3 regions of the Halodesulfovibrio oceani subsp. galateae genome follow, and region 3 is predicted to be linked to each of the others. Evidence: riboswitches for the same ligand, from Rfam matches in the RefSeq annotation. Region 3 holds a riboswitch; each other region holds the start of a gene.

Region 1 (10,984 bases), 890 kb from region 3:
GAACAAAAGCCGGAAGGCTGCGGGATCATCATTTTTGGTGCCTCCGGTGACCTTGTGTACAGAAAGCTCCTTCCTTCGCTGTTTAATCTGTACTTGCGCAAACTCATGCCTTCAAAATTCTACATATTGGGTTTTGCGCGTACAGAGATGACAGATGAGGATTTTCGGGAGCGAGTACGTGAAGCACTTGTTGATGCACACGAAGACACAAAAGGAGAAATCCTCGACTCGTTCCTTTCACAGTGCAGATACACGTCCGGCGACTACAGCGATATTGAAGCGTACAGGCGGTTACAAAAAAAAGCTTCGGGATGCGAAGATGACTTTTCAAAAAAAGAAAACAAACTCTTCTACCTTGCGCTTCCGCCACAACTGCATCCAACTGTCGTAAGCCGCTTGTCTCAATCCGGTCTTACTGTGGAAGGGGAGAACGAGGACCCGTGGGCGCGTGTTGTTTTCGAAAAACCGTTCGGACACGATTTACAGTCGGCATTGGAGCTGGATAAACATCTCACCTCCATGCTCAAGCCGTCGCAGATTTTCCGCATTGACCATTACCTTGGTAAAGAGACGGTGCAGTCCATTTTAATGCTTCGTTTTGCCAATATTATGTTCGAACCGCTCTGGAACCAGCGGTACATCGACAATATTCAAATAACCGTGGCAGAATCCGTCGGCGTTGAACACAGAGGCGGCTATTACGAAGAAGCCGGGTGTCTTCGTGACATGTTCCAGAACCATATGTTGCAGATGCTCTCGCTCGTCACAATGGAGCCACCGACTCGGTTTGAAGCTGAGTATGTTCAGGGAGAACGCGTTAAGCTATTAAAAGCAATACGCCCGTGGTCGGAACGCACACTGAAGGACAACATTGTGCGCGCTCAATATGCAGCGGGAAAAATGGATGGAAAAGCCGCACAGGGATACCACGACGAGCCAAATATTGCGCCGGATTCCACCACGGAAACCTTTGTGGGCATGAAGCTCTATATCGACAACTGGCGCTGGCAGGGTGTCCCCATTTACATGCGCTCCGGCAAGCGGTTGCACATGCGCGAATCTGAAGTTGCGGTAACCTTCAAACGTGTTCCTCATTCTGTGTTCGGATTTGAATCGCAACATGAAATGCCAGCAAATATTCTGGTTATGAAGATTCAACCTGACGAAGGTGTTGATCTAACCATTCACACCAAGCAGCCGGGGCCAAAATCCTGCATGGCGAGTCTGTCCCTTTCCTTCAAGTATGATGAAGTGTTCGACACCGCCCCACAGGATGCCTATGAACGCCTGCTGCTTGACTGCATGTTAGGTGACCGCACGCTATTCCTTTCCCGCGAGGGCGTTGAAGCAGCGTGGAAAGTTGTTGATCCGGTTCTCAACTTCTGGCGAGATCATCCGGAAAAAGCTCCATTACATCCGTACAAAGCCGGATCGTGGGGACCAAAAGCGTCAGACGACCTGCTGCTTCGCAGTGGTCATCTATGGCGTAATCCACCTGATGAACATGGAACGCACTTCAAGAGTCTGGCTAAACCGCTCCTTGTGCGAAAATAAAATGACCATATTTTAAAGGCAGCCTCACGGCTGCCTTTTTATTTTTTCTGTAAGTAGAGCGCGCACCTGCATCCCGCAGAAGTGATGAGCTCTTGCCTGCAATCATCTGGCATATTGATTTTTATTTATATCACCAGCCCATAACGGCGCAAAACCACTTGTAATAATTCACAACTGACAGCCTTGTTTGGTTCTGGTATGCCAAGAATATGTTTCGTCCTTTTACTACTCCCATCGAAGATATTGCCATTGTCTTCGGGCATGAACGCAGCCTTAGCAACGGCGAGAAGCGAATCTACTCCGTTGCGGCATTGCGCATTTCAAAAGATGCCACAATAACCGAGTTCGCCTCCAATATTCGCTCCGAAAAACTTCGAGCGCGGGAATATACCCACTCACAGTTGAGTGAAGCAAAACTCAAAAATGCTCCGGACGAAATTACCGTCTCCGGTCATCTTCAAGATTTTCTGGAAGGCATTGAGCATGTGGTGGGCTACGTTCCGAACGGGCATATCATCTCGCTGGAGCCGCTTTGCAATAACGAACGCATCATCGATGCCGCACTACTGGCAGATTATTTCATGCCGTGGACAGGTGCCGCCACAGCTAAATCGTTATGGGAATATCTCCATAAGCAAGAGCGTCAAAAAATTAGCTTCACCGCCTTGGAAGGTGCCGGTATCTGTGTCGACCTTTTACAGCACCTCTTCGGCACCGTGTTGAACGACACCTCTTTCCCTGCTGCAAGCGCCCTTCGCTATTATCTTGGCACAAGCAACACACTTTTCGGTACCTTCTGCTGCCATATTCTTGAACACTACAGCAGCTATTTCGGCAATGCGCTCATAACTCCGGTATCAAAACCGGAAACAGCAGACTGGGAACAATTTTTAGACACAGCGCCAAAAAAAGAAAAAATTACCGTTGAACGTGAAGCGTATCAGGAACTCCCTGAAGACGATATTCAACAGCTCTACGAACAGCTTGCCCATAAACGTAAGGGATATACTGTTCGGCAGCCACAAGTAGACTACGCGTCGCACATAGCGCACGCCATAAACTCCAACGCTGTTGCCTGCATTGAAGCCGGAACCGGTACAGGCAAGACCCTCGGGTATCTCCTGCCTGTTATGGAATTTCTAAAGCGGAATCCTTCACAACGTGTGGCGATCGCAACCTACACAAAAAGCTTACAGAAACAGTTGTACGGCAACGAGCTGGACTCCTGTCGCGAACTTTTTGGGCAGTACAACGATATCCCCGTTTCGCTCATTAAAGGAAAATCAAACTACGTTTGTGCGCAGAAGTTAAATGACATCCTCTCTCCCCTGCTGGATGGCATAGAACTGCTCTCGTGGCTCTATTTTGCCAATATCTGCTACCATTATCGCATCGCAGATTTAGATGACGTTACGCCGCGCCTGCGTGCATATTTTGACGAAGGACGAACCCTGAGCAATATTGCGCAGGAGGTTTCAGCGGGAAGTGGTTGTTTCAGCACCCACAAGCGATGCCCCGGTAATATTGTCACCGCAGAAGCAGCCCAGTCTCGCCTCGTCATCACCAACCACAACAAATTAGTGCTGATGGAAAGCGATCCGCTTCTGAGCGATTTATTCAAACATTGCGTTATCGACGAAGCAAATCACTTTGAGGATGCCGTTCGCACAACTTTGAGTCCTGAAGTTTCAACATCAGATATTTTCTTCTACTGCCGCTACCTTCGCGAACAATGCCGCAAGCTCATTCTTGCCCCGTCCACAACGGAAGCAGTAGAAAATCAGGCCGAAGCTGTGGTTAGCGAAATTGCGTACACCGTCACAAAAATAGGTGCGTTGCGTGACCAGTTCAAACAAATGAATCAGGGTGCAGCCTTTGGAGCCGTGCCCGTAACGCCTGCTCACAAAGCTTTCACAGAAGGCGACGCTGCAAAAGACCTCGCAATTCTCAATAAGCATCTGGAACGCATCAGCGAATTTTCAGCGTTCTTTACCGGCAAGAAGGCGGGCGACCTTCCACTGGGATACAAGACTATATCTCGTTGCCGCACAATGCGTACTCTACTGCAAGAAATCAGCGTTAACCTCATGCTCATCCGCAAAGGGCTACATGAAGACGGCACGTGGAATTCTATCCACGTTTTTCCACGCAACTGGATACTCTGCGGCGGGCAAGTCTACATGGGTGCTTTTATCCGTGAAACCATTATCAAACAGCGTGACACCGTTATTCTGACATCCGCCACCCTCACCCATCAGTCCAGCTTTACACCATACAGACGTACACTCGGACTGGGAAAAGCAGATGTTCTCAAATTTTCAGATGAAGAAGCACCACCGAAACCATGCTTTGTTGCCCGAGTAGCACCGCCTTTTACGCCGGACTACTCACTTGTTGTTCCTTCAGATGCCCCGAGCGCTCTCTACGAACACAAAAAACTATGGCTGGAATACACGCTCAATGTGCTGCCCAAGCTCATAGAATACAACGATGGAGCGACTCTCGTTCTGTGCGCCAGTTACGAAGACTTAGAAGCGCTGCGCAAGAATCTGGAAGCTACCTACGACGGTAGTTATCCGCTTCTTTTCCAACGAAAGGGCGAGCCAGCCACAGCGCTTATTGAAGAATTCCGTACAACACGCGAAAGCGTCTTATTCGGAGTCGAAACATTCTGGCACGGAGTAGATTTCCCCGGGAAGACGCTCACGCAGGTTGTCATAACCCGACTGCCGTTCCCAGCGCCCAATTCCCCGCTCATGGATGCTCGAAAGCGATTCCTGCCTGATGGTGTCTTCTGGGAGCGCTATCGCTACGAAACAGCCATCAAGTTCAGACAGGGAGCAGGCAGGCTCATAAGACGTGAAACAGATTCGGGTCTCGTGGTTGTGCTGGATAACAGGCTATTAAAGAACCAACGCCTTTCACCATGCCCAGTGATTCAGGGAATGCGAAATGTTCCGGAACACCATCGCGGCAAGGGTTGGAAGAAAGCTGATTAGCTTTTCTATTGTCTCCGACGGGCAGGCGGGCTCACCCCAAGGGCACTTGTTTCCGTAACGCTCGCAACTCGCGAACGGTTGACTGGCGTTCCCCCCTGCCCCCCCGTAAGGGGACACGTCCCCTTAACCCCGATTATTAATCAGACACGCATCACCACAAAAGAAACAAAATTGCTTGTTTCAAATGCTAACTATTTCCTCTGACTATATCTTCCAGAAATAAAAAAGCCCCGTACAACACGTACGGGGCTTTTTTATTTCTAATAAGACTTACTTCTTCGTTTTTTCTTTCAGCTGCGGCTTGTCGGCAGATTTTGCGCACATTTTCTCATACGCATGAGCAAATACATTATTCACTTCATCCATTGAGGAAACTGAGCCCATCTGACCGGCAAGGTAACCATGCATAAATCCGCGCTCGTATGAAAAGACTTTCGCCATATCCATCTCGGTCGCTTCAGGATTCTGCTCTCTAAACATTGCTTCACCTGCGGTGAAATATTCTTTGGCAGCCTCATTCTTACGCATCTCCAGTGCGAGATACCCGCACTGAATTTTGTTTTTATAATTACCCTTTACCGAAGGTTCAGACATTTTAGGAGCTGCAACAGCAACCTGTGCAATAAGCATAAGGCTTAACGCCATAATCAATGCTCTCATTTTCTCTCCCTGTTTTTCTATCGTGATTATGTAATGCTGTATCCTTCTCACACATGACGCACGGTAACAACATGACTCTTAAATCATCCGTTTGCCAAACGCTCAAAAGTGACAACACTACTTTTTACACAACATGCTCACTTTTTAAAAGCAAAAGCGCAACTAATTAGAATAACACATCACCTGAGTGTAACCGCTTTTTAGTCTATTTTCCGTAACTCAAGTCACAGTTTGCAGGGTCTACAGAGCAATGCTGGTCACCTTGTAGATCACCTTTTGGGAGTAAGCAATCTCGTGTCAACTCTCAAGTGCAAAAAGTATATCGTGAATTTGTGCGTAAAAAAAATACTGCTTTTATTTAGACATATTACGTTGTGAATTACTTGTGGATTGGGCGAATATGCACAACTCCACACTTGATGCCAAAGGGGCTTTTTGTTAGCTCTGTGGCACCCAAAGAATACTCCTTCAGGAGCCGAAAGGCGCAAAGGAAATCCGGTCTTAATCCGGTGCGGTCCTGCCGCTGTAATCTCACTTGTCTTCACCGAAGTTGCCACCCACGGCAGTACAAGTCAGAAAGCCAGCCACCTTCCTGAAGCTCTACCGGTAACAAAGCGTACTACCGGTATTCTATCAAAATAATCCATAACCTGTGCCTGCGTATGTTGAGGTTCTGCCTTTATATACACACCTCAGGCTGAAGATGTCGAAATGCTGTCCTGGCGCATGCGTTCTTTTCGTATGCTCTAATTTTGCCTGCACTTCATGACGTCCGGAGCTCTAATGCCGAAACAGATCCTCAAGCGAGACGGTTGCATCGAAACTTGGTCCCTCGAACGAATTGCCCAAGCTATCCTCAAAGCCCTCAAAGGCAGTGGCATCAAAGATCCACTTCTCTCCAAACGACTTGCACGCAAAGTTGAAGAAAAACTTTCGAATGTGGAAGTTCCAGAGCAAGAACAAGTGCAAGACACAGTACAGCAAGTACTTATGGAAGCTCGCTTGTATGCTGTTGCAGAGCGTTACATCATTTACCGTGAAAAACGCCGCGAAATGCGTACTCAGGATCAGGCATACTTCGACGTATCCAGCATGATCGAAAGCTACCTCGACCGTAGCGACTGGCGCGTAAACGAAAACTCCAACATGGGTCATTCATTTCAGGGTCTTATCCTGCATATGGCAGGCTCTGTTCAGGCTCGTTACGTGCTTGACAAATATCCGGAAGAAATCCGTCAGTCCCATACTCACGGCTACTTCCACATTCACGATCTTTCCTTTGGTCTTGCTGGCTACTGCTCCGGTTGGAGCCTGCGCGACCTGCTTCTCGAAGGGTTTAACCTTGAAGGCCGCTGCTGCTCTGCACCAGCAAAACACTTCGACTCCGCATGTGGCCAGATTGTAAACTTCCTTGGCACCCTGCAGAACGAATGGTCCGGCGCACAGGCATTCAACAACGTTGATACCTACCTTGCACCGTTCATCCGTAACGACAAACTCGATTACCCGACTGTTCGTCAGCAGATCCAGAAACTCGTTTACAACCTGAACACAACATCCCGTTGGGGTGGCCAGAGCCCGTTCACCAACTTTACCTTCGACATGGTTATTCCTGCGCATATTGCTAAGGAACCAATCATCATCGGTGGCGCGTTCCAGGACACTACCTACGGCGATTATCAGGAAGAAATGGATATGATCAACCGTGCGTTCCTCGAGGTTATGCTCGAAGGTGATGCAGACGGCCGTATCTTCTCTTTCCCTATTCCTACATACAACGTTACTAAAGATTTTGATTGGGATTCCGTTCCTGCTCAGCTTCTTATGGAACTTACTGCCAAGTACGGTGTTCCGTACTTCCAGAACTTCATCAACTCCGACCTTAATCCGGAAGATGTTCGTTCTATGTGCTGCCGTTTGCAGATGGATCTTCGTGAAATCCGCAAAAAAACAGGCGGCCTCTTCGGCGCTGGCGACCTCACCGGTTCTATCGGTGTTGTTACCCTGAACCTGCCTAAACTTGCTTACCTTGCACACAACGAAGAAGATTTCCTCGATCTCGTTGAAGAATACGCAGAAATGGCAAAAGACTCTCTCGAGTTCAAACGCAAACTTTGCGAACACCACCTCGAGTCAGGCATGTTCCCGTTCTCCCGTCGCTACCTCAAAAACGGCTACAAAGGCCACTTCTCCACCATCGGTCTTATCGGTGGTCACGAAGCATGCCTCAACTTGCTCGGTAAAGGTATCGAAACTGAAAGCGGTCTGCGCCTTATGCGTCGCGTTCTCAACCACTTGCGTTCCCTTACAGTTCGCTTCCAGGAAGAAACCGGCCACCTTTACAACCTTGAGGCAACTCCGGGCGAAGGTACTTGCTACCGTCTGGCTAAAACAGACAAAGACCTTTACGCAGACATCATCTGCGCTGGTAACGAAGTACCTTACTACACTAACTCCACCCTGCTTCCAGTAGGTCTTACCGGTGACGTTTTCTACGCTCTTGAGCACCAGAACGAACTGCAGACCCTCTACAATGGTGGTACCGTATTCCACTCCTTCCTCGGCGAAGCTGTGCCGGAACCGGAAAGCGTAAAGAATTACCTCATCAAAGCGATGACTAATACTAAAATTCCTTACATCTCCGTAACTCCGACCTTCTCCATTTGTAAGGAACACGGCTACATCAACGGTGAACACTTCAACTGCCCGACTTGTGGCAACGAAGCAGAAGTTTACACCCGCGTTGTAGGCTACTACCGCCCAGTTAAGCGCTGGAACAAAGGTAAACAGGAAGAATATCGCGAACGTCAGGAATACGCTCTCAGCGCACTCACTGACTGCTGCTGCGGTAGCTAGTCTGTTTACGCAATAAGACAAATACAAGAAGAGCCGTTCTGCATATGCAGAACGGCTCTTTTTTATTTGTATGGAAAGAACAGTCTAGTTCTTCAAACTGTGGATCGGCGCAGGGATGCGACCACCAAGTTTAATAAACTGCTCAGCATTACCACCCGGAACAGCCATAATTTTGGCTTCACCGAGCAGACCGCCGAAAGATACATTGTCGCCAACACCTTTATTAGGAACAGGGATGATACGCACAGCAGTAGTTTTGTTGTTGATCATACCAATTGCCATTTCATCGGCAATAATACCGGAAAGTGTTGCAGCGGAGATATCACCCGGCACAGGAACCATATCAAGCCCTACAGAACATACGCTTGTCATGGCTTCAAGTTTTTCCAAAGTCAGCGCACCGGATGCAGCTGCTGCTGCAATGCTGGAATCTTCTGACACAGGAATAAACGCACCGGAAAGACCACCAACGTGGGAAGATGCAAACGCGCCGCCTTTTTTAACAGCATCGTTCAGCATTGCCAGCACAGCAGTGGAACCCGGAGCACCAATGGATGAAAGACCAATGGCTTCGAAGATTTCACCAACAGAGTCACCAACTTCCGGAGTCGGAGCCAACGAAAGGTCAGCTACGCCAAAAGGAAGTCCAAGGCGCTGCGCTACTTCGGTACCGATAATTTCACCAACGCGGGTTACTTTAAACGCGGTACGTTTAATAACTTCAGCAATATCACCAAGGCTCTTCGCGCTGCCATCCTGCATAGCACGGTCGATTGCTTTTTTAACAACGCCCGGGCCGGAAACACCCACGTTAATTACCGCTTCAGGCTCACCTACACCAAGGTAGGCTCCAGCCATAAACGGCACATCCTGAGGGATGTTTGCAAACACAACAAGCTTAGCACAGCCAAGGCCGTCTTTGTCTGCGGTACGTGCTGCGATATCTTTGATACGCTGCCCCATAAGAGCAACAGCATCCATGTTAATGCCGCTTCTGGAAGACGCAACGTTGATTGAGGAACATACACGCTGCGTCACCGCCAATGCTTCCGGTAAAGAATCAATAAGAGCACGATCACCTTTGGTCATGCCTTTCTCTACCAGCGCACCGAAGCCGCCAAGAAAATCTACACCAGCTTCCTGTGCAGCTTCATCAAGAATCTGACACGCTTTCACCATCTGTTCCGGCGTGTAAGAAGCACACACAACGCTCATAGGGCTTACGCTGATGCGTTTGTTTACGATAGGAATACCGTACTTATCGCCCACCTCATTACAGGTAGACACAAGCTTTTCTGAATAAAGTCTAATCTTGGTGCGAACCCGATCAGCAAACACGTCAAAGTCGTGACTTGCACAATCAAAAAGGCTGACACCAAGCGTTACGGTACGAACGTCCAAATGCTCGTTTCGGAGCATTGCTAAAGTACTGAGCACTTCGCGATCTGAAAGCATTTTTTTTCCTTATAAAGGTCAGGCTAAAATCTCATTGTATATAGATGATGACAATTTCCCAGATATGTCACCTTCTAAAGCTACACAGGCTGAACCCTGTGCACCGCTTCGAAAATATCCCTGTGCTGAACACTTACCCGTAGCGAAAGTTCTTCCGCTTTCGCATTCAACGCGCCGCGCAGAGCAGAAAGCTCCACAGCGCCGGGGACAATTACTTCAAAAACAATGAGAGCATTCCCATCCGGTTGATCGGCAGGAACAATAGCTTTCAGGTTGGCAATATTCACATTATGCTCACCCAGAATACCTGAGATTGCTGCAACAAGTCCTTGTTGGTCAGGACCGTCTACACTTACCACAAATGACTGAGGATCTTCAGCAGACCAGCTTGTACCGTCATAAAGGCGTGCTGTAACACTGAGGTCAACCTGTCGTTCAGCAAGTCCTTTCACCAGTTCATCCTGCAAGAGGTCAATGGTACAACCGTCAGGCATTTCAGCAATGACGATCGCAGCAAATTCACTATGCAGAATAGTTTGACTTACTTCATTAATGTTGCACTCCAGACCTGTAAGCAGGCTGGATACCGCATGTACGACTCCCGGACCATCTTTGCCGAGAAATGATACAACTACCTTTTTCATATTTTGCACTCCAAACATATAGATATAGTGAGATTGATAGCCTCATCGCATTATGTCAAGCCCTACCCCGCTAAGAGCAAGCACAGAATACGACAAAAGCACTTACTTCTTCTCAGCATACTGATCATTCAGACAGTACCCAGCAACAAAAATGGCAGCCCTTTTCCTACTAACGCAATCAAGTAACACAATGTTTTTTAAAACATATTTTACATTACGATCAGCATATGCAAAGACACAGCTTACTTCAAAAATATGTTTTCAATTAAGTTCAAAGGATATTCTCATGAAAAAGATCGGATTATTAGGCGGAATGACTTGGGGATCAACAATCGAGTACTACCGCCTCTTAAACGAAGGCACCCGCAAACGCCTAGGTGGACGCCATTCCTGCAAAATCCTTATGGACAGCGTCGATTTTTCAGAACTACACGAGCTCATCAGCAAAGATGACTGGACATCCGTAGGCACCAAGCTTGCTCAAGCCGCACTGAACACCGAAGCTGGCGGCGCAGACATGCTCCTCATCGGCGCGAACACAATGCATCGCGTTGCCGATACCGTGCAAGGTGCGCTAGAAATTCCAGTACTCCATATTTCAGACGCAATCGCAAACAAAGCGAAAGAACTCAACGTCACCAAGCTCGGATTACTCGGCACTGCATTCACCATGGAACAAGATTTCATCAGTAAGCCGCTTTCTGAAAAGCACGGTCTCGAAATTATTACTCCAGAAAGTGATGACCGCGCCATTATCCACAACAGCATCTTCAATGAATTTGCCGTAGGAAAATTCCTCGACAGCACTCGTGAGAA
Region 2 (10,984 bases), 250 kb from region 3:
GCTTGAGGCGCATTGGTAACCGGATGCTTGAATGTATGGATTGGTGTGTCATAAATTGTCGTCAGGTTTTCGTCTGTAAAAACATCTTCAACTGTGCCGTCCAGTACTACGCGTCCGTGTTTGAGAAACACAAGTCTTGTACAGTAAAGGGCTGCAAGGTTGATGTCATGGATTGCTGCAACGACGGTGGTACCTGTGTGGTGCCGTTGTTTTAGCAAATCAAATATTTCAATGGTACGTGCGATGTCGAGGCCTGATGTGGCTTCGTCCAGCAGTACTGTTTTTGCTTGTTGAGCCAGTGCCCGCGCGATTAAAACACGTTGGAATTCTCCACCGGAAAGATCGCGCGCAGACCTGTAGGCAAAGCCGTCGGTGGCTGTTTCTTTCATGCAGGCTAAGGCAATTTCTTTATCCTCAGTGCTGTATCCCCCGAGGGCAGATATGTACGGGTATCGTCCCATAAGCACAAGGGAGAGAGCTTCAATATCCGGTGTTTCACCTGTGTACTGAGGCACGGATGCAATTTGTGCGGCACGCTTTTTTGGTGGAATCTGTAATAGATTCATATCGTTCAGCGTGACTGAACCTTTCAGCGGTTTTCTGATTCCCGAAAGCGACATTAGTAACGTTGTCTTGCCGCTTCCGTTCGGCCCCAGAAGCCCCACCATTTCTCCTTGCTGAATAGAAAGAGAAACATCGTGCAGCACTGGTGTGCTTGAGTATCCCGCAGAAAGATTTTGTATATTGATTCGAGCGGACATTACTGGCTGCTCCGTTTCATGGTGCGATGCAGAAGCATGCAAAAGAAAGGGCCACCGAGTAAGGCTGTGACAACACCGACGGGGAGTTCGGCACCTTCAGGAAGAATTGTTCGAGCGAGAACATCTGACCATAGGAGAAGCAGTCCGCCAATAAGTGCGGAGCTTACAAGTAGAGGCCTGTGTTCACCGCCTTGTACAAGACGTACGAGGTGCGGCACGACAAGTCCGACGAATCCGATAACACCGGAAACAGCGACAGACGCGCCGGTGATCATGCTGGCTCCGACAAGCAGCCAGAGACGAACACGACTGGCGTTCATACCCAACTGCTGTGCTTGCGTTTCGCCAAGTGAAAGGAGGTCCAGCTCTCGAGAGAACCGCCAAATGATGGCTACTCCAAGACCATACCAAGGTAAAAGGAGCTGCACATGCTGCCAGCTTCTTCCCTGTAAACTTCCCATAATCCAGAATACGATAGATGCGACGGAATCTTCATCGAGTGACTTGATGAGAGATATGAGCGCGGCAAGAAAGGTTGCAACCACAACACCGGCAAGAACAAGGGCATCGCGTTTAAGCTGGCCGCCCATGCTACCGAGCGTGATGACTGCTCCAAGAGCAAGCAATGCACCGGTAAGTGCGGCAAGCGGGATAATGCCAATTCCTGCAAGATATGGAATAGCGCCTGAAAATCCAAAGAAAATGGCGACGGATGCGCCAAAGGCTGCTCCGCTGGAAACGCCGATAGTGAATGGATCTGCAAGCGGGTTGCGTAAAATTCCTTGAAAGACCGTTCCGGAGATAGCAAGGCCGCTACCTATAAGTAGGGACAGGATAACGCGGCTGAATCTGATTTCCCATACAACAATTGAATTCGTTGTTTCAGCAGGGTGAGTGCTTGGGAAAATATGTTGCACCAGCGTGCTGAATGTCTGCTGGATTGGAATATCCAGTGGACCGTATGCAGAAGCCAGAACAGCAGACACCACACAGACAAGAGCCGTGGTGCTGGCAAAGATGACGCACCGGCGGGCACGACGCTGAACGATGTCTGCTGAACTAGTCATAATTACAGAGAATTAAATGCTTTTTTCAAGTGTGCAACCCACTGGGCAACAACAATGTCGTACTCACCGGTGCCTTTAAGTACTGTCTGTACATCGAAACCATCTTTTTCAAGAATAGATTTCCAGCTGTCGTCTTCCGCACCAGCCATGTCGTTGCGTGCATGGTCGCCAGCAACAGACATCAGCGGCATGAGCCAAACTTTTTTAATGCCTTTAGCTTTCAGCTTAGGAATGATGTTGTCGAGAGCAGGGTAGCCTTCAACTGTGCCAACATAGATGTTGGAATCTTCTTCACTAAGGTAGGTAGCTAGGCCCGGGTAATAAATGTTGCCAGGGTCATGTGTGCCGTGGCCCATAAAGATAACTGCTTCGTCTTTTTTGCGTTTAGCAGGAACGGTAGCAGGTAAGATTTTTGCCATCGCAGCTACATCAGCAGGAGAATTCAAAAGCGGTGTGCCCACAGCAATGTGGCTGATGCTTTTAGGAATGCCATCGAATGCGCTGGCAGTCTTTTTGATGTCTGAAAATTCTTGTCCCGGAATTGTATGCAGGGACTGAACTGCAACATGTGTAAAACCTTCATCACCCATCTGTGCAAGAGCAGTAGCGGGGGAAGGAACAATCATATTTTCTGTGCGTTTGATCTTATTACGAATAATAGCAGCAGAGTATGCCCAGCGGATTTCAGTATCTGGAAAAGCTTTGGCAACTTCTTCGCCAATATTTTCCAAAGATACACGAGCTTCAGGTACGGATGTACCGAACGCTACGAGCAGGATGCCCTTTTTAGGAGTTTCGACTTGTCCGTGACCAGCAAAGGCAGGGAGTGACAAAACGAAAACAAGGACAACAGCGAGCATGAGTCGTAAGGAACGACTGCGGATCATGGCAAAAGCCTCCAACGTTTGGGGCGGGAAGTATAACGCTTGGACAGTGCAAAGTGCGCACCGATAGCGAAGTGTGTTTTGCATAACAAGGCCCCGTGCCTGCAAAACGTGCCGAATATTCACAGCCTGCCGAAGTGAAAAGGGGGGAGAGATTCGATGGCAGGTGTGGTGTGAATATTTACAAAGTATCAGGCAGGTCTTCCGGCTTGTTTCTTTTTCTCCGACCTTCCCAGTAAAACCAGTGGTACAATATGGAGAAAAATTGAATAAAACTTACGGCGGCGGGACCGCTCCCGATTTAAACGGGATTCCCTATTAGGCTCAATGAGCACCTGAAGTGAGGCACTGTACACGTAATAAAATTGACCGGTCAAGGAGTGATATTACTAACCGTCAATCCAAAGATATAAGATTGTTACGCAGATGAGGCTGCTGATGCGTAATGCCTGACTCATGAGCAACATCGGGAAGCCGATCTTAAAAGAGAAGACACCTGTTTGCGACGGCAACTGATGACGCAGTGCGCGGATTGGTGTGGCGACAATTGTTCCTAGAACCAGAGCCAGAACAAGCTGCGAGGTGGTAAGTGCTCCGCCATCTAAAAGAGCGCCCGCTGCTGCGATACCTGTTGTGAATTCCGCAGCCACTGCAAATACAACAACGCTGACGGCTTCAACAGGAAGATAGGCAGAAGTAACCCAGCCTGCTGCGGCTGTACGAAGATATTCAAACATGCCTGCCTGATTCAGGGCGTAGATGAGGAAATATACTGGTGCGGTAATGGTGCAGATGCGGAGAAATCGTTTACGAAATGCCTGTAAAATTTTGGCAGCGGAAGTCGTTCTATGCGCTGGCTGGTTTTCTATAGGTGATGTTGTCGCATGAGGCGCAAGTTTTATCCGCGTCCAGATAAGTAACAGGAATGTGCGGAGCAGAGCGGCAAAACCGTTGAGAGAAAGATATATTATCCCCGCTGTACGTGTCATCGGTACAATAATAAAGAATGTGGTCGGGAGATGCAGGAGAAAGACTGGTAATCCTGTGTTAATAAGGTAACTCAGCTTCATTTCCTGCAAGGAGATTTTTTTTTCCTTCCAGAAAGTCATCAGCATGGTGTTCGCAGCTGTTCCGGAAAAAAAAGCAGTTGTGAAAGCTGCACCGGATTCATCTTTCAGGTTCCCGAAGCGCATGACAGGACGCACCAACGTGGCAAGAAGTGGTGCCCAGCCCATGCCTTCAACCGCAATGCCAACAATAAGACCAATACCTAGAAAGCCGAGCATCCGAAGGAGCGGGCGGAGTAGGCCGGGCCATGCTTTACCCCACGTGAGCAAGCTTGGGTCATTGGAAAGAATGACACTTAGTGCTGTTAGCGAGCATATAGCGGCAATTACAAGCGCTTTTACCGGGCTTTTGGATTTGCGTTTGCGAGGGGCAGATGTTGAGTTGTTGGTTGATGCGTGTGACATGGAGTCTCCTTGAGGTGGTGGTACGCCACTCAAAAAGTAAATTCAAGTAAGTAAGTTATGTTTGAAATAAGAATCTTTATCGATAAATTTCTGGAATAGTAGTTTGTTATGTAGAAAATAGAGCACGGAATTTTGTGCAAAAAAAATCGCGCTACAGCAAGCTGCAGCGCGCATTTTTTCAATCGACATGCGATTAAGGAAACCGGGTAGTTTTCGCCGGTCCGAAAAAAGTAGCTTCCCCCAACTTTGTCCGACACATGAGGAAATTTCTTTTCAGGAGTAGACCATTCCTCCTGCACTGCGCTCTATATATCAAGAAGCGTGCCGTTTGTCATAACCTATTTATAAGAAAGTAGAAAATTAGATATTGTTATAAATGATAAGGACATTCAACGGTGAGTGGCATAAAAGTGATCGCAGTGTCCGTGATTACGGAATAAGTAGTCCGTGATCGCGGATATTTTGTGTTTGATACTGACGATGGGTCGTGTTTTTGTGTGGGAAAGGCTACTTTTTTACGGAGTATTTTTTAAGCAGGTCATATAAATAGGAGCGGGAAAGACCGGACAATTGGCAAGCTATAGCTACTTTTCCATCCGCTAACGCCATAAGGTTTTGTAGATATTGTGAGAATGCTTCATCTCTAAATTCAAAAAAAGGCGTAATTGAGTCGGGTGTGACGAGCGTGTCCGCGATTGCGGAATCTTGTATTGAATTGTCCGTGTTCGCGGAATTCTGTGTGTTATGCCCCGTGTCAAACTGTGGCGATATGGGAGTAGCAGCCATATCGTCAACTTGTGTCAAAGATGGTGTAGGCAGCGTTGCATTACTGTGATCGCCGACGGTGTCTGTTGAGCTTTTTATCCCCAACGTATTCGGAGATTGGTCAGGTCGTACAATCAGCGGAGGTGTTTGTTCCACCGGTGAAGTTGCAAGGCGAGTAGTGTACCCGTCCGTGCTGCTTTCCGCTTCTGATAATGTGCAGAATGCACCATTGTGTAATGGAATATCTTTATCTTCACGCTGCATTTTGTCAGCAGCGGCTCTGGCAATATTAATACGAATGTGATCCGGCAAGTGACGGCTGAAAATTTTAGTTGTGTCTTTGGCAGCAAGTACTGCGCGTTCCAGAGTGTGTATCAGTTCGCGCACGTTGCCCGGCCATGAATATTCATAGGCCAAATCGAGCAGGTCTGGAGAAATACCTTTTGCAGGCATACCGTATTTGCCACAGAGCTGCTTAACATAGTGCTCAATGAGTCGTGGCAGGTCATCTGTTCTATCGCGTAAAGGAGGCAGCGCCATAACGACAGTTCGGATTCGGAATAGAAGATCACTGCGGAATGTGCCGCGGGCAACCATTTCATCAAGGTTTCTGTTAGTAGCGCAGATGAGACGAAAGTCTGATGTTTTTTCGGTTCTCGCGCCTACTGGGCGGAATCTGTGTTCCTGCAATACACGTAAGAAAAATTTCTGAATGGCAAGTGGCAGTTCGCCAACTTCATCAAGAAAAAGAGTACCGTTGTTGGATTGGGCTACTAGACCTTCCCTGTCTTTATCTGCACCAGTAAATGAGCCTTTTTGGTGACCGAATAAGATTGAGCTGGCAAGAGTACGAGACATAGATGCGCAGTCTACCGCCACAAACGGACCGGTTGCACGAAGGCTGTTTTCGTGGACAGCTCTTGCAAAAACTTCTTTACCAACACCAGTTTCACCAAGCAGCAAGGCGGAAGCATCAGAAGATGCGGCTTCTGCCACAAGCGACAAACATTTTTTAATACCGGCGCTGTCCCCGATAATGCCGCTGCGCTTGAGCTTAACAACTCCGTTTTTAGCTGGGCGTTTGCCCCTGTAGTCAATGGCGCGGATAAGTGGAAGCACCATACGGTCAACGGAGCTTTGTTTTTCAACATAATCCCAAGCACCATTGCGAATGGCCTTTTCTGCGCCGTCTGGTGTCGGGGTACCTGTCACTACAATAATCTCAGGGTGCCCGCGCATGGCATTCAGCTGCGCGATGGCAAGCAGGCCGTTACCGTCCGGAAGCTGTGTATTAAGATACACAATATCCGTGTCATGCTTGCGACCTGAAGAAAAAGCTTCGTTAAGAGATTTAGCTTGTTTGCTGCGGTGTCCGAGACCTGTGACAATGGAAGCCAGATTTTCGGAAAAAACTTGGTCGTTATCGATGATGAGAACGCGAGCCATTGCCTACTCCTGATGGTCTTCTAGTGCGGACTGCACCAGCTGAAAAATGCTGTTTGTGTCGAGTGGCTTATGCGCAAGGGTAGGCACACCGGCTCCCATAGCAATTTCGCTTGTAATCGGATCTGTCGGATCTGCACACAGAACAAGGCGGGTTTCCGGATGAACCCCGAGAAGGATTCGAGCAAGTTCCAGTCCGCTCATCTGCGGCATAGCAAATGTGAGAATGATTAGATCAAACGTATCAGGTGATTCAAGAAACAGGCGTAATGCTTCGACACTGCCGGAGACAGCTTCAATGCGGTAGCCGAGAGGAACAAGCAGGCTGCGCCATTTTCGAATTTCCTGTTCTTCAGGAGCCACGAGCAGAATACGCTCGCTACCTAATCTAGGTGACGGTGCAATTGGCCGCGACTGATCAATTTCCTGTTCATAAAATGGAATGTAGAGGCAGAATGTAGAGCCAAGCCCTTCTTCAGAAAGTACGGTAATACCTCCGTCGTGAGCGCGGGCAATGCCGTGTGCAACAGCAAGTCCGAGCCCTTGGGCGTCTTCTGCTCCACGGGTCGTAAAAAATGGATCAAAAATACGTGGCAATAATTGTTCAGGAACTCCGACGCCGGAATCTTGAACTGTAACGCGGAGATACTTTCCTGGAATAAGGTCGGCACGAAAAGCGCCGGTACGTTCGTCAAATTCTACTTCTGCCATGCGCACTGTAATTGTGCCGCTGTCAGTAATGGATAGCCGTGCATTTTCAAGCAGGTTGTCGATGATCTGTCGCACCTGTCCGGCATCTGCCAGAACTGTTCGGTTGTTGGCACTAATTTCTTCCAGCAGCAGAACATGTGGAGGAAGTATAGAACGGAAATCACTGAGGGCTTCTGCCAAAACCGGTTGCAAGGTAGTGGGGCGCATTTCCCCCTGACCTTGTCGGCTGATTGTCTGAAATTTTTTGATGAGAGCCATGGAGCTGTTTGCAGCACCGAGGATTGTGTTCAAGTTGCTCTGTACTTGTTCGTTACCGGAGCTTTGCTTGAGTGCAGATTCTGTACTGCTTACAATAGGTCGGATGAGTGTGCTGAAGTCCGATGCAATGCCGCCAGCGAGAATGCCGATGGCTTCCATGCGTTGAGACTGGCGAATCTGTTCATCAATAATCGCCTGTTCAGTCTCAGCATCCTTGCGTTCGGTAATGTCTACAAGAGTTCCTTCGTAGAATTTGATGGAACCTTTTACGTTATACACAGTGCGTGCGTTTATGAGTACCCACATGAGCAGGCCGTCACGTCTGCGGAACTGCATTTCGAAATTTTTGACTTCGCCCTTCTTCTTGAGTTCTGTCAGCAGGTCTAGAAATCTGCCAGCATCAAGGGTGACGTTGTCCTGATCGAGAGGAAAGTTGCGAAGCATTTCTCCGGGAGACGGGTAGCCAAAAATTTTAGCCAACGCTGGGTTAGCTAAAATAAAGCGGCCGTTACGAGCCTTGCGGAACATTCCCTCGACTGCGTTGTCAAAAAAACTGCGCACGTCAGTTTCGTCCTTCTGGGAAGGACGTACGTGAATGTGGCGGGAGGATTTGTTGGAATCAGATGTAGACATAGGAGCACAGTACGCACCCTGCAAGCACATGGCAATGGCGTTCTTGCGAGGTTTTATGGGCGGTCAATGACCACGCCTGCGTATCCTACAACCTGAGAATTGTCTCCGGTCACAGCACCGGACGATGTATATTCAAGAATATCAGCGCGTGTTGCACCAAGTGCTTCACAAGCGATGAGTCCCGCTGTCATAGGAAGCACGCCGCACATGCTTATGTTGTTGCGGGCAACTGTGGTCAGCAAGCCTTGAGCGTCAACTGACTGAACATAGGACAGGGCGAGTGTATCAAGTTTTTTGGCTGAATCAGCAGAAATGTAGTGGCTCATGTCTGAGCTGACAACAATACTGCTCTCTGGATTTTGTTGTAATGCTCCGGCAAGCACAGTGCCGACAAAAGCGAGAGTTTCCTGATTGCTTGTAGCAATAGCAATAGGAACGATTGTAGCGTTTGGGTTGGTAACTTGGATGAAAGGAAGAAGCACTTCAAGCGAGTGTTCATTAGTGTGGGCAAGCGTATCTGCTTCAAAAAAGGAACCTGTAGCGAGAAGTTGGTTTCTAGCTTCTACATTGATTGGTACAACACCAAGTGGAGTTTCCCAATCGCCGCCGCTCCATACAGAAACAGGAGCTCCTCGACCCGTGTGATTCGGGCCGAGGAGATATATTGTATTACTAAGATTACATGAGCCGAGAGTATAGCCGGCAGTTTTACCGGAATACATATAGCCAGCGTGGGGAGCCATAGCAAGAAGAGTGCGTGCGCTGCGCTTTGTGCCACGTTGGAGGAATGCTTCCACTTCTGCCCGCAGTTTTTGCGGACTGGCAGTGTAGAATTGACCTGCAACAACAGGTGAACGTCGAGCAGCGTTTGTATCTGCTTTCTTCATGATATTCCCCTTACAAAGCGTTTATGGTCCACGGCTCCAGAGAGTTACAGACTTCCTGTTGGAGAGAATGATGAAGCATCTTTAGACAAGCCTTGTGTTGTCAGGTCAGATGTTGCCATTCTTCCGTACAGAGATTTAGGGTCGGCGGTAACCAATTGGTTAAGGATATCTTTCCATTTATCGGTATCGCCGGTCTTCTTGTAAAGTGAAGCAATTCTGTAACGCATTGCCGGATAGCCCGGATCTTTTTCAGGTACAGCAAGTGCCAGTTCTCTAGCCCATTCAAGAGCTTCTTCAGACCTACCCGTACGCTCTGTAATATCCATGAGCGAGTTCAATAAATCTCTGATTTTTTCTGTATCTGCTTTTTCAGGATCTTTTCCAGCAAGTTCTTTAAATGAACGAAGCGCTGCCATACCGAGTTTGTATGCCGGTTCGAAATCTTCGCGACGCTCAGCATCACGGGCAAGGAAGTAATTAATATATGCTTCCTTGGTACGTGGCATATCGTCAATGCTCTTTAAACGTGTCCATAAGGGCACAGCGTTATCAGGCTGATCGAGGTTTTCGTATGCAAGAGCTACTGCGTAGTCGAGCTGGTTTTTGCTTTCGCTATTCAGTTCCCACAGTTCGACACGACGAGTGAGATCAATAATATCACCCCAGCGTTCGTTGTCTACGTATACGGAAAGAGCAAGGCTGAGCCCCATTTCTGAATATTCGGGAACTTTTAGTTGCTGGAAAAACGGATCGAGAACTTCCAACGCTTTTGTAGGCTGTTTCTTTTTCCACATGGAAAGAGCAAGCGCCACGCGGCTTTCAGGAGTAAGTTTTGGTTCCTGATTATGCACGATAGGGAAGTCATCCCAGATCTGCAGAATTTTCTCGTAGTTTTCTTCTTTAATATTGTTGGCTGTCAGTACGCTGAATGAGCGCATGGCAACTTCTTTGATTCTAGGTACAAGCTCATGGTCCGGATGCTTTTCCATAAAGGAAGATGCGGTAGCCAGAGCTTCCGGATGCTGGTTGTTCCACAGGTACCAAATTGATTTCTTCAGTCGGGCAAGCGGTGCAAGTCGGCTATTCGGATATTCCTCAATAATCTTGGAGTAGATTTCAAGAGGTTTCAAGCTGTATGGCTTATCGAACACAGAGAACATGCCGGAAATGGTTGGAGTGTCGTATTTGCCTTCTTCAGCAAGACGCATGAGTGACACAAGACCACCATCGCGGTCTGGGAATTTGCGCACAGCCTCTTCGTAGATTTCGCGCGCAGCATCAAATTCTTCTGTTTCAAGGTAGATGTCGCCGAGGCGAGCAAGAACCATGTCGGCATCGTCGCCGTCCGGATCAATGTTGTAGTACGTCCAGTAATGCATACGGGCTTCATCTGCTTTGCCAAGACGATACGCAACATCACCCATTTGACTGAGGAATGGTGGATAATCGAGGTAGAAGCGAGGCCAGCGTTTTCCAACGTAATCTACAATCTGGTATGCCTGATCGTAGTAGGCAAGCTGATACAGGGACTTTGCAAGTCCGACACCAGCTTCGCGAACGAACTTGGTATCTGGGAATTTCTGTACAATGTACTGGAAGTTATCCGCTGCATTCTGCCAGTCTTTTTCCTTAAAGTAGTGCTCGCCCCAATAGTAATAGGTAGCAGGCACGAGATCGTCTTTTGGATGATTGCGGCGCAGGATATTAAAGTACGCTCCTGCTTCACGAATATTACCAATTTTTAAGTTGGTGTACCCGAGTCGCAACAGATGACTGGGAACCTTATGACTTTTAAGATCAAAGTTCATTGCCTCAGTAGTAGCGGCAATAATCTTTTCGTAGTTGTTAGTAAGATCGTTCTTGCCGGCTGCGTACAGAGTGTCGGCAATGCCGTTAAGCACTTCATCACGCTGTTCTTTGGTCAGGGTTGGTACTCGTTTAAGCTCTTTGTATGTATCCAAAGCTTCAGAGTATACACCGTTGTTCAGGGCTGTTTTTGCAAGTTTAAGGAGGCGTTCAGGACTTGGCGGCGGTGCCACTTCGTTACCGTTTTTATCCACCCATACCACTTCGGTATTTGCATCGTCAGAGCTGACAACTTTT
Region 3 (10,984 bases):
AAGATTTGATAGGGATTTTTGGAAATCTTTGGTTGAAATGCTGAGTACCTATAGTCAGGGCTGTAGTTCTTCACCGCTATTGAGTCAGCATTTTCAGTTGGCAGATTTCCTTCTTCCAGTCTAGAGTTGCTCACGGCGCATGACTAGATGCGCCATACTGTTTCAAGCGCCATACAACAGAAATGGGTGTAACTCTTTGCACGTCGGGGTGATATTAATCGTGCAAGTACTAACTATTTATAAAACAGGTGGTAAGGAGAGGCGCGGAATGGTTCGATATTGTAAAGTGCTCTTTGTGTGTGTTTTGTGTGTTGCTATGTTTGGCTGTGCGAGTATGCAGACACGGCAAGAAAAGGGCACTGCATATGGAGCAGGTATTGGTGCTGGCGTAGGTGCTATTGTTGGACAAGCAATTGGCAAGGATACAAAAGGAACTCTTATTGGTGCCGGCATCGGAGCTTTAGTAGGTGGTTTGGCTGGCAACCAGATTGGAAGATATATGGATAATCAGGAGCAGGAGCTCCGTAATGCGATTGCTGCTTCTGAGACTGCCAGTATTCGAAGAGAACAGGATGTCTTGCGTGCGACCTTCAAAGGTGAAGCGTATTTTGATTTTGATAAAAGCAAACTCAAGCCCGGGGCTTATTATGAGTTGAAGCGGGTAGCTGATGTTTTAAACAACTATCCGCAAACAACAATAGAAGTTGGTGGGCATACGGATGCTAAAGGTTCAGCTTCTTATAATCAGCAATTGTCTGAGCGTCGGGCAATGGCTGTAAAAGACGAGTTAATTCGTAATGGAGTTGCTCCTCAAAGAATCCGTGCTGTCGGTTATGGCGAGACCCGTCCAATATCCTCTTCACATGCTGCAAACCGCAGGGTTGAGATACTTATTGTGCCAGTCCGACAAGGCTAATATTCCGAGATAGTAAATGTATGAAAAAGCCGCTGTATTACAGCGGCTTTTTTATGTGAAATTCTATTAAATGAGGTCAGTCTTTTTATCCAGCTTAGTGAGTAATCTTTCCCTGAGAGTAAGCAGCACTCGGTGGCAGGTTCTAAGGTCTTCTTCAGGAATATCTTTTGTTATTTCCTGTTGAATTCCGTGAGCAATATCCATCATGGAGTCTAGTAGTTCATCTGTTTTTTTACATAACTCTACATGCTTGACCCGTCGGTCACTTTTGGATGTTTTTCTGCGGACTAAGCCGTCATGTTCTAACCGGTCGAGCATTCGTACCAAGGTTGGTCCTTCAACTCCTACGTGTTCGGCGAGTACTTTTTGAGGAACCGGATCACCAAGTTTGTCCAGCATGAAAAGTACAGTCCAGCGGGCATTGCTTACGTTCAGATGCATAAAGCTCTGGTCAAAGAGCTGGCGCCATTCTCGAGACACTTCACAGATCGTCAGTCCAAGCTTTTTTCGACCTTCTCTTGGCTCATTGTGTACACTGGTTCGTAATGGAGATGTCATAGAAATTTCCTGTTAAAAATAGGGTTGGAAATGTACAAAAGCACATTTCCAGCCCTATTATTAATTGTACTTACTGAGTTTTATTGCTTTTTTTGAAGAACTTCTCTGTGAGCTCTATAATAGCTCGGTAGAAAGAAGGTATAAAAAGAGTTGCAATAAATGTGGAAGCAAGCATGCCGCCGATAATACCTGTACCAATGGAGTGGCGGCTCGCAGCCCCTGCCCCTGTGCTGATAGCCAAAGGCACAACACCGAGGATAAAGGCGAGTGAGGTCATAACGATTGGTCGGAAACGCAATTTGGCAGCTTGTATTGCTGCGTCATAAGCACTCATGCCGTCTTTGTGGAGCATGGAAGCATACTCAACAATTAGAATGGCGTTTTTAGATGAGAGCCCAATAAGAGTTACAAGCGCAATCTGGAAATAAACGTCATTTGCCAGTCCACGACCGAAGTTGGCTAGAATTGCACCAAAGAGTGCAAATGGTACTGCCATAATAACAGCAAGCGGGAGGCTCCATTTTTCATACTGGGCAGCAAGAATAAGAAAAACCATTATCAGTCCGAGGATGAAAATCTGTGCGGAGGCTCCGCCAGCAGCTTTCTCCTGATACGCAGATCCTGTCCACGCAAGAGTATACTCGGCTGGTAAGTTTTCTTTTACCACTTCTCCCATAGCCTCCAGTGCCTGACTGGAACTGTAGCCCGGTGCCGGTCCGCCGAGGATTTTAGCTGCTGGGAATACGTTGAAACGTTCTACAACTTCAGGTCCGGTAACCTGTTTTACTCTTACTAACGCAGTCAGTGGAATCATCTCACCTTTGTCAGAACGGACGTAAACGTTGCTTATGTCTTCCGGTGTTCTGCGGTAATCAGATTCTGATTGGATTTGTACCTTAAAGGTACGCCCGAGCTTGTTGAAGTCGTTAATATAGTATGCACCAAAAGTTGCCTGCATCGTTTCAAATACACGGCTGACAGGAACGCCCATGGACTTGGCTTTTTCTCTGTCTAATTTGATATCTAACTGTGGCGCGTTAACGCTGAAGTTAGAAGCAATATTGGCAAGCTCTGGTCGTTTGGCGGCTGCCTTAACGACTATTTGAGCTTTTTCTGCAAGATCGCGTACGCCTTTACCACTACGACTCTGGAGATAAGCCTCAAAACCGCCGGTGTTACTCATGCCGGAAATTGGAGGCATGTTGAAGGCCAGAACAAATGCATCAACAATGGAATACGTGTCGCGGAAGATTCCTTTAACGATATTAAAGGAAGACTTGTCCTCGCTGCGTTTATCCCAGTCATCAAGGTTGATAAATGTAGTGGAAACGTTTGGTTTCATACTGCCTGAAAACAGATCAAGACCGGCGAGAGAAATAGTGTTTCTTACACCGTCTGTGCTTCTGATTCGGCTGACCAAATCGTCCGTAATGGCGTTTGTTCGCGAGAGGGAAGAACCATCCGGCAACATAGCCATGGCAATGAGAGTGCCTTTGTCTTCGTCAGGAACAAGCTGTCCAGGAACTTTTTGAAAAATGTTCCATGTCACGCCGATGACCATAGCAAAGAGTGCTATTGTAAGGAGTGAACGTTTTAAGAGAAGACGGACGCCTGCGGTATATTTTTCTGTGACGTTTTCAAAGAAACGGTTGAACCAGCGGAAGGGTGCCAGCGGCTGCCCATGGTTCTCTTTGAGCATTAATGCACAGAGAGCCGGAGTCAGAGTCAGTGCGACAATACCGGAGATAACAACAGATACAGCAATGGTTACCGCAAACTGTTTGTACATTTCACCAGCAAGTCCTCCCATAAACGCTACTGGAACAAACACCGCACACAATACAAGAACAATTGCGACTACAGGTCCTGTAACTTCGTTCATCGCTTTGATTGTGGCTTCTTTTGGTGGCAGTTTCTCCGTGCTCATTATTCGTTCTACGTTTTCCAGAACAACAATGGCGTCATCAACTACAATGCCGATGGCCAGAACGAGGCCAAATAGCGTTAGTGTGTTGATCGAAAAGCCGAGAACGTACATCCCTGCAAAAGTACCGATGATGGAAACCGGAACCGCAAGACATGGAATGAGTGTGGCTCGCCAGTTTTGCAAAAAGATATAGATAATGATGAATACAAGTACAAATGCCTCAATGAGGGTGTGTACTACTTCGTCTACCGAGATACGTACAAACGTGGTTGTATCATACGGAATGGAGTATGTAATGCCGTCAGGGAATCGTTGAGAAAGTTCAGCCATTTTATCGGAAACAATCTCAGCCGTTTCAAGAGCGTTAGCCCCCGGAGAAAGATAAATACCGAGAGCAACAGACGGCTTGCCGTTGTTTTTAGCACGCAGTGAATAGCTTTGCGCACCCAGTTCAAGGCGGGCAACATCTTTTAGACGAAGAATTGTGCCATCTGGATTCGCGCGAAGAATGATTTCGCCGAATTCTTCAGGGTCGGTCATACGTCCCTGAGTAATAACAGTATAGCTTAGCTCAACAGGTGATGTGAGAGGGTCTTTGCCGATTGCACCAGCAGCAAACTGTGCGTTTTGTTCGCGAACTGCTGTGGCAATGTCAGAAGGTGTGAGACCTAATTGTGCAAGGCGGTCCGGACGAATCCAGATACGGATAGAATAATCCTGCGCGCCGAATACCACAGCATCCCCGACACCCGGAAGACGTTTTAAGTCATCGATGATGTTAACAAGCGCGTAGTTACTAATGTATACAGTGTCGTATAATCCGTCAGGGGAGAATACACTGATTACCTGCAACATGTTGGATGATTTTTTGCTTACGTTTACACCTTGGCGGCGCACCTCTTCAGGCAGGGACGTAAGCGCAGCTTGTACTCTATTGTTTACGTTGATGGTGTTTTGGTCAGGGTCGGTACCTACAGCAAAGGTAACAGACATGGAAAGAGTGCCATCACCCGCACTTACAGAACGCATGTACAGCATATTCTCTACGCCGTTAACCTTCTGTTCAAGCGGAGCTGCAACTGTTTGCGCAATAACTTCGGCACTTGCACCCGGGTAGCTTGCGCTAACCTGTACTTCCGGTGGAACGATATCTGGAAACTCCGCAATAGGCAGAGTTTTCATTGCCAAAAAGCCCGCGAGTACAATCACCACAGAGAGTACAGTCGCAAAAACAGGGCGGTTAACAAAAAAACGTGCGAACATTACGCATCCCCATTATCGGCAGTTTCAGCAGTAACTGGATTTACTGGCGATCCCGGACGAACTTTAATGATGCCTTGGGAGATAATGCGCTCTCCTCCCTGTAAACCTTCCTGAACAATAAAATTACTACCCACTGTTTTGCCAAGAGTAACAGGGCGCGAGGTAGCTACATTGTTTTCATCCAAAACATATACGAGCGGTGTATTGCTTGTAAAAAGAATAGCGCTTTGTGGAACCATGACGGCTTTGTTAAGAATGGCGCCTTCAATAATTACACGTACAAATTCACCCGGAAGAAGCAGGCTGTTTTTGTTTTCAAATTGTCCGCGCATGCGAATCGTGCCTGTTTTAGGGTCTACCATCTTGTCAGCAAAGTTAATTTTCCCTGTTTCATCAAGACGGGAATTGTCTGCAAGCTGAAGCTTAAGAGTATATCCTTCGCTTGTAAGGCTTGCATTGCCGCTGTTCATCATACGGCGCATTGAAAGTGCTTCTGTTCCCGATACAGAGAAGTTTACGTACAGAGGATTCAGAACAGTAATTGTTGTAAGAAGGCTACCGGATTCACTAAGAGTGATGAGACTGCCTTCGGATCGGGTCTCTTTACTTGTGATACCGGAAATAGGTGCAGTAACTTTGGTGTAACTAAGATTAATTTTGGCTTCGCGAACCTGTGCTTTGGCAGCTTCCACACTTGCAAGAGCAGTTTCGTATGCTGCAACAGCATCATCATATTCCTGCTCGCTGACTACTTTTGCATCGCGTAGAGAGCCAATTCGGTTACGTTCAATTTTAGTATTTTGAAGTGTTGCCGTGAGTTTTGCTAAGTCGCCTTTTGTCCGATCCAGAGCAGCCTGAGCCGGTTTAGGGTCAATTTTAAAAAGTACGTCACCCTCTGTGACCCAGCTGCCTTCAACGTAAGTGCGCTCAAGTAAGATACCGCCTGTGCGGGCACGTACCTGTACTTCGCGAGAGCCTGCTGTTTGACCAACACACGTACGAGTTAAGGGAACGTCTTTTTTTTCGACGATGCTTGTTTTTACCATAGGTGGTGGAGGTGTGTGCGCAGCTTGTGAAGTAGGCGTTTCATTGCTGCACCCACTTGCCAGTAACATCACTGAAAAAAGTATACTCAAAATGAGAAGTAAGAGATTTCTTGTAGGCATTTTGGAAAGCCCTCCAAATAAATATGTAGATCATTAGCAAGCTAATTAATAGGTAGGTAGTGAATAGGAATATATCTAGTAAGAACAGGGGTCAAGGTATGAAAAATAAAAAATATTTAGTGGGATTTTTTTAAAACAACGATTGTTTTTTGTAAAAGTTGAGTGTGTTTTCTGCCAAAAAGAGGAGAGTAGGCTTGTAGTTACTACATTCGATAAATATTATATGTTCTCGAAAGACCTTTCTTTTCAGAGTGTAGAGTGGGCAATACAAATTAACGGCTTAGATCAAAAGATCTAAGCCGTTAATTTGTATCTAAGATGCAACCTTTTCCATGTTTTCCTCATAGAAAATTTCAAACGTAGAGATGAAAAATCAATTGGTCTGTGGGGCACCATAGTTCCTAAAACATATATAGTTTCGTGGAGATACGTTGGTCATGTGTGTAGCGACGAAGAATAAAATTTAATCAAAAATAGGGTGAGATCTAATCGTTTATTAAGCTAGCGGTAAGCTGATTAGTTCTTGTTCTTTGAGGTATGCGAAAACAGATAAGCTATTAGTCATGGCAAAGGTGCCGCCAAGACTTATCGCCAGAGCGCATGTCTCAAAGATTTCAGGAAGGGTAGCCCCGCACTCCAAGGCTCTGGCTGTATGTGACCCCATACATAGTTTGCAGTTTGCCTGAATAGCCATTCCTAACGCCATCATGCGCTTAGTTTTCTCACTCAACGCTGAATCACTATATACGATTTCTTTTAGTGACCCGAAATAAATGTCACAAAGGTCCGGCATGGACTTGCGCATTAACTCAATAAGAACAGATGGGTCATTTTTATATGAAATGGTTTCAGTCATTTTTTCTCCTGAGAAAGGATGAGTTAGTGGTTAGTTGCAATGTGATGTTCCGTTTCAGGATGGAGTCTGGGACGCAGCATTTTTGAGTTGACACCATGCAGGGACATTTCGTTGACGAATTTTTGTTGGGGTCATGTGGAGTATCGTTTTTATCGCATCATTGCATTGTCGAATGGATCCGAATCCAGCAGCAAAAGCGATCTCTGTGATTGACTGTTGAGATGTCAGCAATAGGTGCTTGGCAACTAGTGCTTTGTAGTAGCGCGTAACAAAAATTGGAGGAGCACCGACAACCTCCGTAAAAGCCTTTCGTAAATACCTGTTTGTAATGCCCAGTGCGTTAGAAAGTTCCGTGAGAGAATGATCCAGCAGGTAACCATCACAAATCATTTTTAAAGATTGATTTACAAGTTTGCCTTTACTGTCAGTTATGAAATTTTCTTGTAAAAAAATATCTGGTGTAAATTTTGAGCATGGTCGCAGACCTAACTCCAAAGTCTTGAATAAAGATGGAGAGAAAACGACCTGTTCTTCTTCATAGTTAACGACTGAATCCGGAGGGAAACAAATAGGAAGTGTTTTTCTTATACCAAATAACACTTGCCTATCTTGTGAGTTCTTTTTCGATTTTTGTACTGCGTATGTTTGATGCTGCATGGGAAAATCCTGTTAAATCTTTAGGTCATTATATGAAGAATTGTGCCCTTTCTTGCAAGCGGATTTCGGAACAATCGTTAACAGTTAGGCTTTGATTTTATTTTTAACAAATTCTTGCAAAAAAGATCAACTCTCTATATTGTTAAATCTCGATATAAGCATTTAAGAAACGGAAGACGGTGTAAATCCGTCGCGGTCGCGCCACTGTAACCGGTAAATAATCTGCCCTAGTCACTGCATCATGCGGGAAGGCTAGGGGAAAACAGACCGGAAGCCAGGAGACGTCTTAATATGCAGGAGCACGACTGTCTCGCGATTGGACAGGCATCCGACAAGGTATTCGGCATAAACTTTTGTGTCGGTATAGCACTTGTATTGCCAGCATTTCGAGGTGTCGTTGTTCCTTTTATTTTCCAATAAAAGGAGTAACACAAATGGAAAAACACATTCTTGGGTTCCCTCGTATAGGTGCCCGCCGCGAACTAAAAAAGGTTCTCGAAGCCTATTGGCGTGGAGCTTCCTCCACATCTGAACTTGAAAGCGTTAGCGAAGACTTGAAAGAACGCCATTGGCGTATTCAGCATGAAGCAGGTCTTTCTTACGTTTCTACAGGCGACTTTTCGTTGTACGATCAGGTGCTTGATACAACCGCAATGCTCGGAGCAATCCCTGAGCGTTTTGTTGTTGATTCTTCCAGCACCCCTGCCGACCTCTCTCTATATTTCCGTATGGCTCGCGGGGACGCTTCCCGTAATATTGCGCCAATGGAAATGACCAAATGGTTTAATACGAACTACCATTACATTGTGCCTGAAATTTCAGCTAAGCAGCAGTTTGCGTTGTCTTCAACAGCATTGGTGAAAGATACTCGCAGAGCAATTGCGTGTGGTTACACTCCAAAGCCTGTGCTTGTGGGGCCGATTACATATCTTTCGTTAGCTAAAGGTGTGGATGGGTACGACTGCTGGCAAAGCTTGGATGCTGTTCTTGCTGTGTACAAAGAAATTCTCGGTCAGCTTGATCCTCTTTGTCGTTGGATTCAGCTTGATGAACCAATTCTTTGTGCAGATATGCCTCCGGCTGCCCGAGAGGCCTTTTCTCACGCATACAAGGTGCTAAATGCATCTGTAACGTCTGCTGGTTTATTACTGACAACATATTTTGATGCCTTGGATGATAACCTTGATATCGCTCTTACCTCTGGATGTGCAGGGCTTCATGTTGACTTAACTCGCGGTGGTGCGAGTCTGGATACATATATTGAAAAGCTTCCGTCTTCCATGAAGCTTTCTATCGGGCTTGTAGATGGACGTAACGTTTGGAAGACCGATTATGAAAAAATGCTGGCGAAGGTAAACGGCTCGTTGAATCCCTTGTCTTCAGATAGAGTTCTGATTGGTTCAAGTTGTTCTTTACAGCATTGTCCGGTTGATCTTGAGAATGAAACAAAGCTTGATGAAGAACTGAAGAGTTGGTTGTCATTTGCAGTGCAGAAGTGTCGGGAAGTTTCTGATCTTGAAACGCTGTTGAGTGAACGCACCGGTACCGGACGTACAGAAGGTATTTCCATTCTTGATCGAAACACCTCTGCAATGAATTCTCGCAGGCTCAGTAAACGCGTGCATAATCCGGTGGTTCAGAAGCGAACAAGCGCTGTTGATGATGCAATGTATTGCCGCGAGCAGCCGTATGCTGTGCGTAAAGATGCTCAGAAATGGCTGAAGCTTCCACAATATCCGACAACTACGATTGGTTCATTCCCGCAGACAGCAGAGATTCGCGCGAAGCGTAGTGCTTATAAAAAAGGTGCGTTGTCAGAAGACAATTATGAAGCCTTTATCAAGAAAGAAATTCAGCGTGCAGTTGAAGAGCAGAAGGCGCTTGGACTGGATGTATTGGTTCATGGCGAGCCGGAACGAAACGACATGGTTGAATATTTCGGGCAGCAGATGGACGGCTTTTGTTTTACAAATGCAGGCTGGGTGCAAAGTTACGGAAGCCGTTGTGTTAAGCCCCCGATCATTTATGGTGATATCAGCAGACCAAATCCAATGACGGTGAAGTGGATAACGTATGCGGCCTCACTCACCGAAAAACCTATGAAAGGGATGCTTACAGGGCCTGTAACTATTTTGTGTTGGAGCTTTGTGCGTGACGATATGGAACGTGCAGACGTTTGCCGACAGGTGGCACTTGCAATTCGGGATGAAGTGAAAGACCTTGAAAATGCCAACGTGAAGATTCTTCAAATTGATGAAGCCGCCTTCAGTGAAGGTATGCCTATTAAACAGAAAGATCGTGAAGCGTATCTTGCATGGGCCGTGGATTGTTTTCGTCTTTCCACATCGTGTGTTGAAGATTCAACGCAGATTCACTCTCACATGTGCTACAGCGAGTTTAACGATATTATTGGTGCTATCGCTGCAATGGATGCAGATGTGATCAGCATTGAAGCAAGCCGTAGCAAAATGGAGTTACTGGATGCGTTCAAGAGCTTTGATTATCCGAATGAGATCGGCCCGGGGATCTATGACATCCACAGCCCGCGTGTTCCAACCAAAGAGGAGATGGTACAGCTTTTGGAAGATGCGAAAGCGTATATCCCAGAAGAACGGTTGTGGGTGAATCCAGATTGCGGTCTTAAAACTCGTGATTGGCCGGAGTGTATTGCTTCTTTGAAAAATATGGTCGAAGCCGCATATGAAATGCGTAAGCGTGCATAAAAAGTTTTTTTTAAAAATTAAGCCCTTACAGTTTTTACTGTAAGGGCTTTTCCTGACCATATTCTTTAAAACTCTTTTTGTTGTAATAAATAAATTTTCAAATTTTTCGGAACTGTCTGAAGCCGTAATGTCCAATGGGACAGGGCTTCGTGGTGAGCTGACTATTTGACGTAAAGAACTTCTTGAAGAAGAGCATTTGCTTTTTCGCCACCCAGCGGGCTCATATATTCGGCAACGCTAAATATCATAACGCCATGTGGGGCGTACGGCAGCTCTTCCCGCATTTGTTCGTGGATGCGTTTTAACGATGCAGGTTCTGCTTTAAAGGTATCACTCTCTAATTGAGTGAATATTTCGAGCACAGGCTGGATTGTACAACACGATCCCTGCATTTTCTGCTGCATGATACTTAGATAAATCGGCACATCTTTAATGCCCAATTTTTTTACGCCGACTCCATCCTGAAAGAGGACGCGTTCAATTCCTGACTCATCAGCAACAGTTCTCCAGAATTGACCCAGTTTTTCCGGTGAAGCCCATCCGTTTGAAAATGCGGAGATGGATATGGGTTTGTTTGGAACCAAAGTGCTGAGGTCTCCGTGGGTGTCTTTGATGAAAGAACAAAGGATAGATCTATATTCTTCGCTCAACCATGTCCGGTCATCAATTTCCTGCGAAATATACCATCCAGCAAAAACAGGAGAAGATTGGAGCTGCTGGGCAATTGGTTTAATAGCTTCCATGGTTGCTTTGCGTATCCGCATAAAGTGAACTTGTATGAGTTCCGGCTCGGATTTAATTCGCTCCCAGTAAGAATTATAGAAAACTCCACCAAGAGTAACGAGCATACCGTTGCATTCAGCGTACTCGAATATTTTGCTGATGACGGATAAATTATATGTAGGAACGGATTGAATT

The links. A riboswitch is a leader RNA that binds a small molecule or an ion and turns the genes downstream of it on or off. The one in region 3 is predicted to bind cobalamin.
Region 1: linked by a shared signal. The riboswitch ahead of ACZ5V1_RS13285 (ribonucleoside triphosphate reductase) and the one ahead of metE (5-methyltetrahydropteroyltriglutamate--homocysteine S-methyltransferase) in region 3 are both predicted to bind cobalamin.
Region 2: linked by a shared signal. The riboswitch ahead of ACZ5V1_RS00025 (sirohydrochlorin cobaltochelatase) and the one ahead of metE (5-methyltetrahydropteroyltriglutamate--homocysteine S-methyltransferase) in region 3 are both predicted to bind cobalamin.

Annotation. Positions count from the first base shown of each region.
Region 1 is NZ_AP042453.1:2,977,273-2,988,256, forward strand. Features, by position in the region: gene zwf (glucose-6-phosphate dehydrogenase) at 1-1,554, shown strand, start outside; gene ACZ5V1_RS13275 (ATP-dependent DNA helicase) at 1,764-4,553, shown strand; gene ACZ5V1_RS13280 (hypothetical protein) at 4,824-5,213, opposite strand; cobalamin riboswitch at 5,644-5,816, shown strand; gene ACZ5V1_RS13285 (ribonucleoside triphosphate reductase) at 5,997-8,069, shown strand; gene ACZ5V1_RS13290 (DUF711 family protein) at 8,154-9,524, opposite strand; gene ACZ5V1_RS13295 (glycine cleavage system transcriptional repressor) at 9,605-10,168, opposite strand; gene ACZ5V1_RS13300 (aspartate/glutamate racemase family protein) at 10,455-10,984, shown strand, end outside.
Region 2 is NZ_AP042453.1:1,441-12,424, forward strand. Features, by position in the region: gene ACZ5V1_RS00010 (ABC transporter substrate-binding protein) at 1-52, opposite strand, end outside; gene ACZ5V1_RS00015 (ABC transporter ATP-binding protein) at 1-761, opposite strand, end outside; gene ACZ5V1_RS00020 (FecCD family ABC transporter permease) at 761-1,828, opposite strand; gene ACZ5V1_RS00025 (sirohydrochlorin cobaltochelatase) at 1,831-2,715, opposite strand; cobalamin riboswitch at 2,890-3,066, opposite strand; gene ACZ5V1_RS00030 (nucleoside recognition domain-containing protein) at 3,102-4,184, opposite strand; gene ACZ5V1_RS00035 (sigma-54-dependent transcriptional regulator) at 4,692-6,395, opposite strand; gene ACZ5V1_RS00040 (two-component system sensor histidine kinase NtrB) at 6,399-7,994, opposite strand; gene amrB (AmmeMemoRadiSam system protein B) at 8,048-8,881, opposite strand; gene ACZ5V1_RS00050 (tetratricopeptide repeat protein) at 8,926-10,984, opposite strand, start outside.
Region 3 is NZ_AP042453.1:3,866,476-3,877,459, forward strand. Features, by position in the region: gene ACZ5V1_RS16945 (YiaD family glycine zipper/OmpA-like lipoprotein) at 269-916, shown strand; gene ACZ5V1_RS16950 (MarR family winged helix-turn-helix transcriptional regulator) at 983-1,474, opposite strand; gene ACZ5V1_RS16955 (efflux RND transporter permease subunit) at 1,545-4,664, opposite strand; gene ACZ5V1_RS16960 (efflux RND transporter periplasmic adaptor subunit) at 4,664-5,830, opposite strand; gene ACZ5V1_RS16965 (carboxymuconolactone decarboxylase family protein) at 6,327-6,686, opposite strand; gene ACZ5V1_RS16970 (helix-turn-helix domain-containing protein) at 6,741-7,343, opposite strand; cobalamin riboswitch at 7,467-7,648, shown strand; gene metE (5-methyltetrahydropteroyltriglutamate--homocysteine S-methyltransferase) at 7,778-10,066, shown strand; gene ACZ5V1_RS16980 (DUF4434 domain-containing protein) at 10,228-10,984, opposite strand, start outside.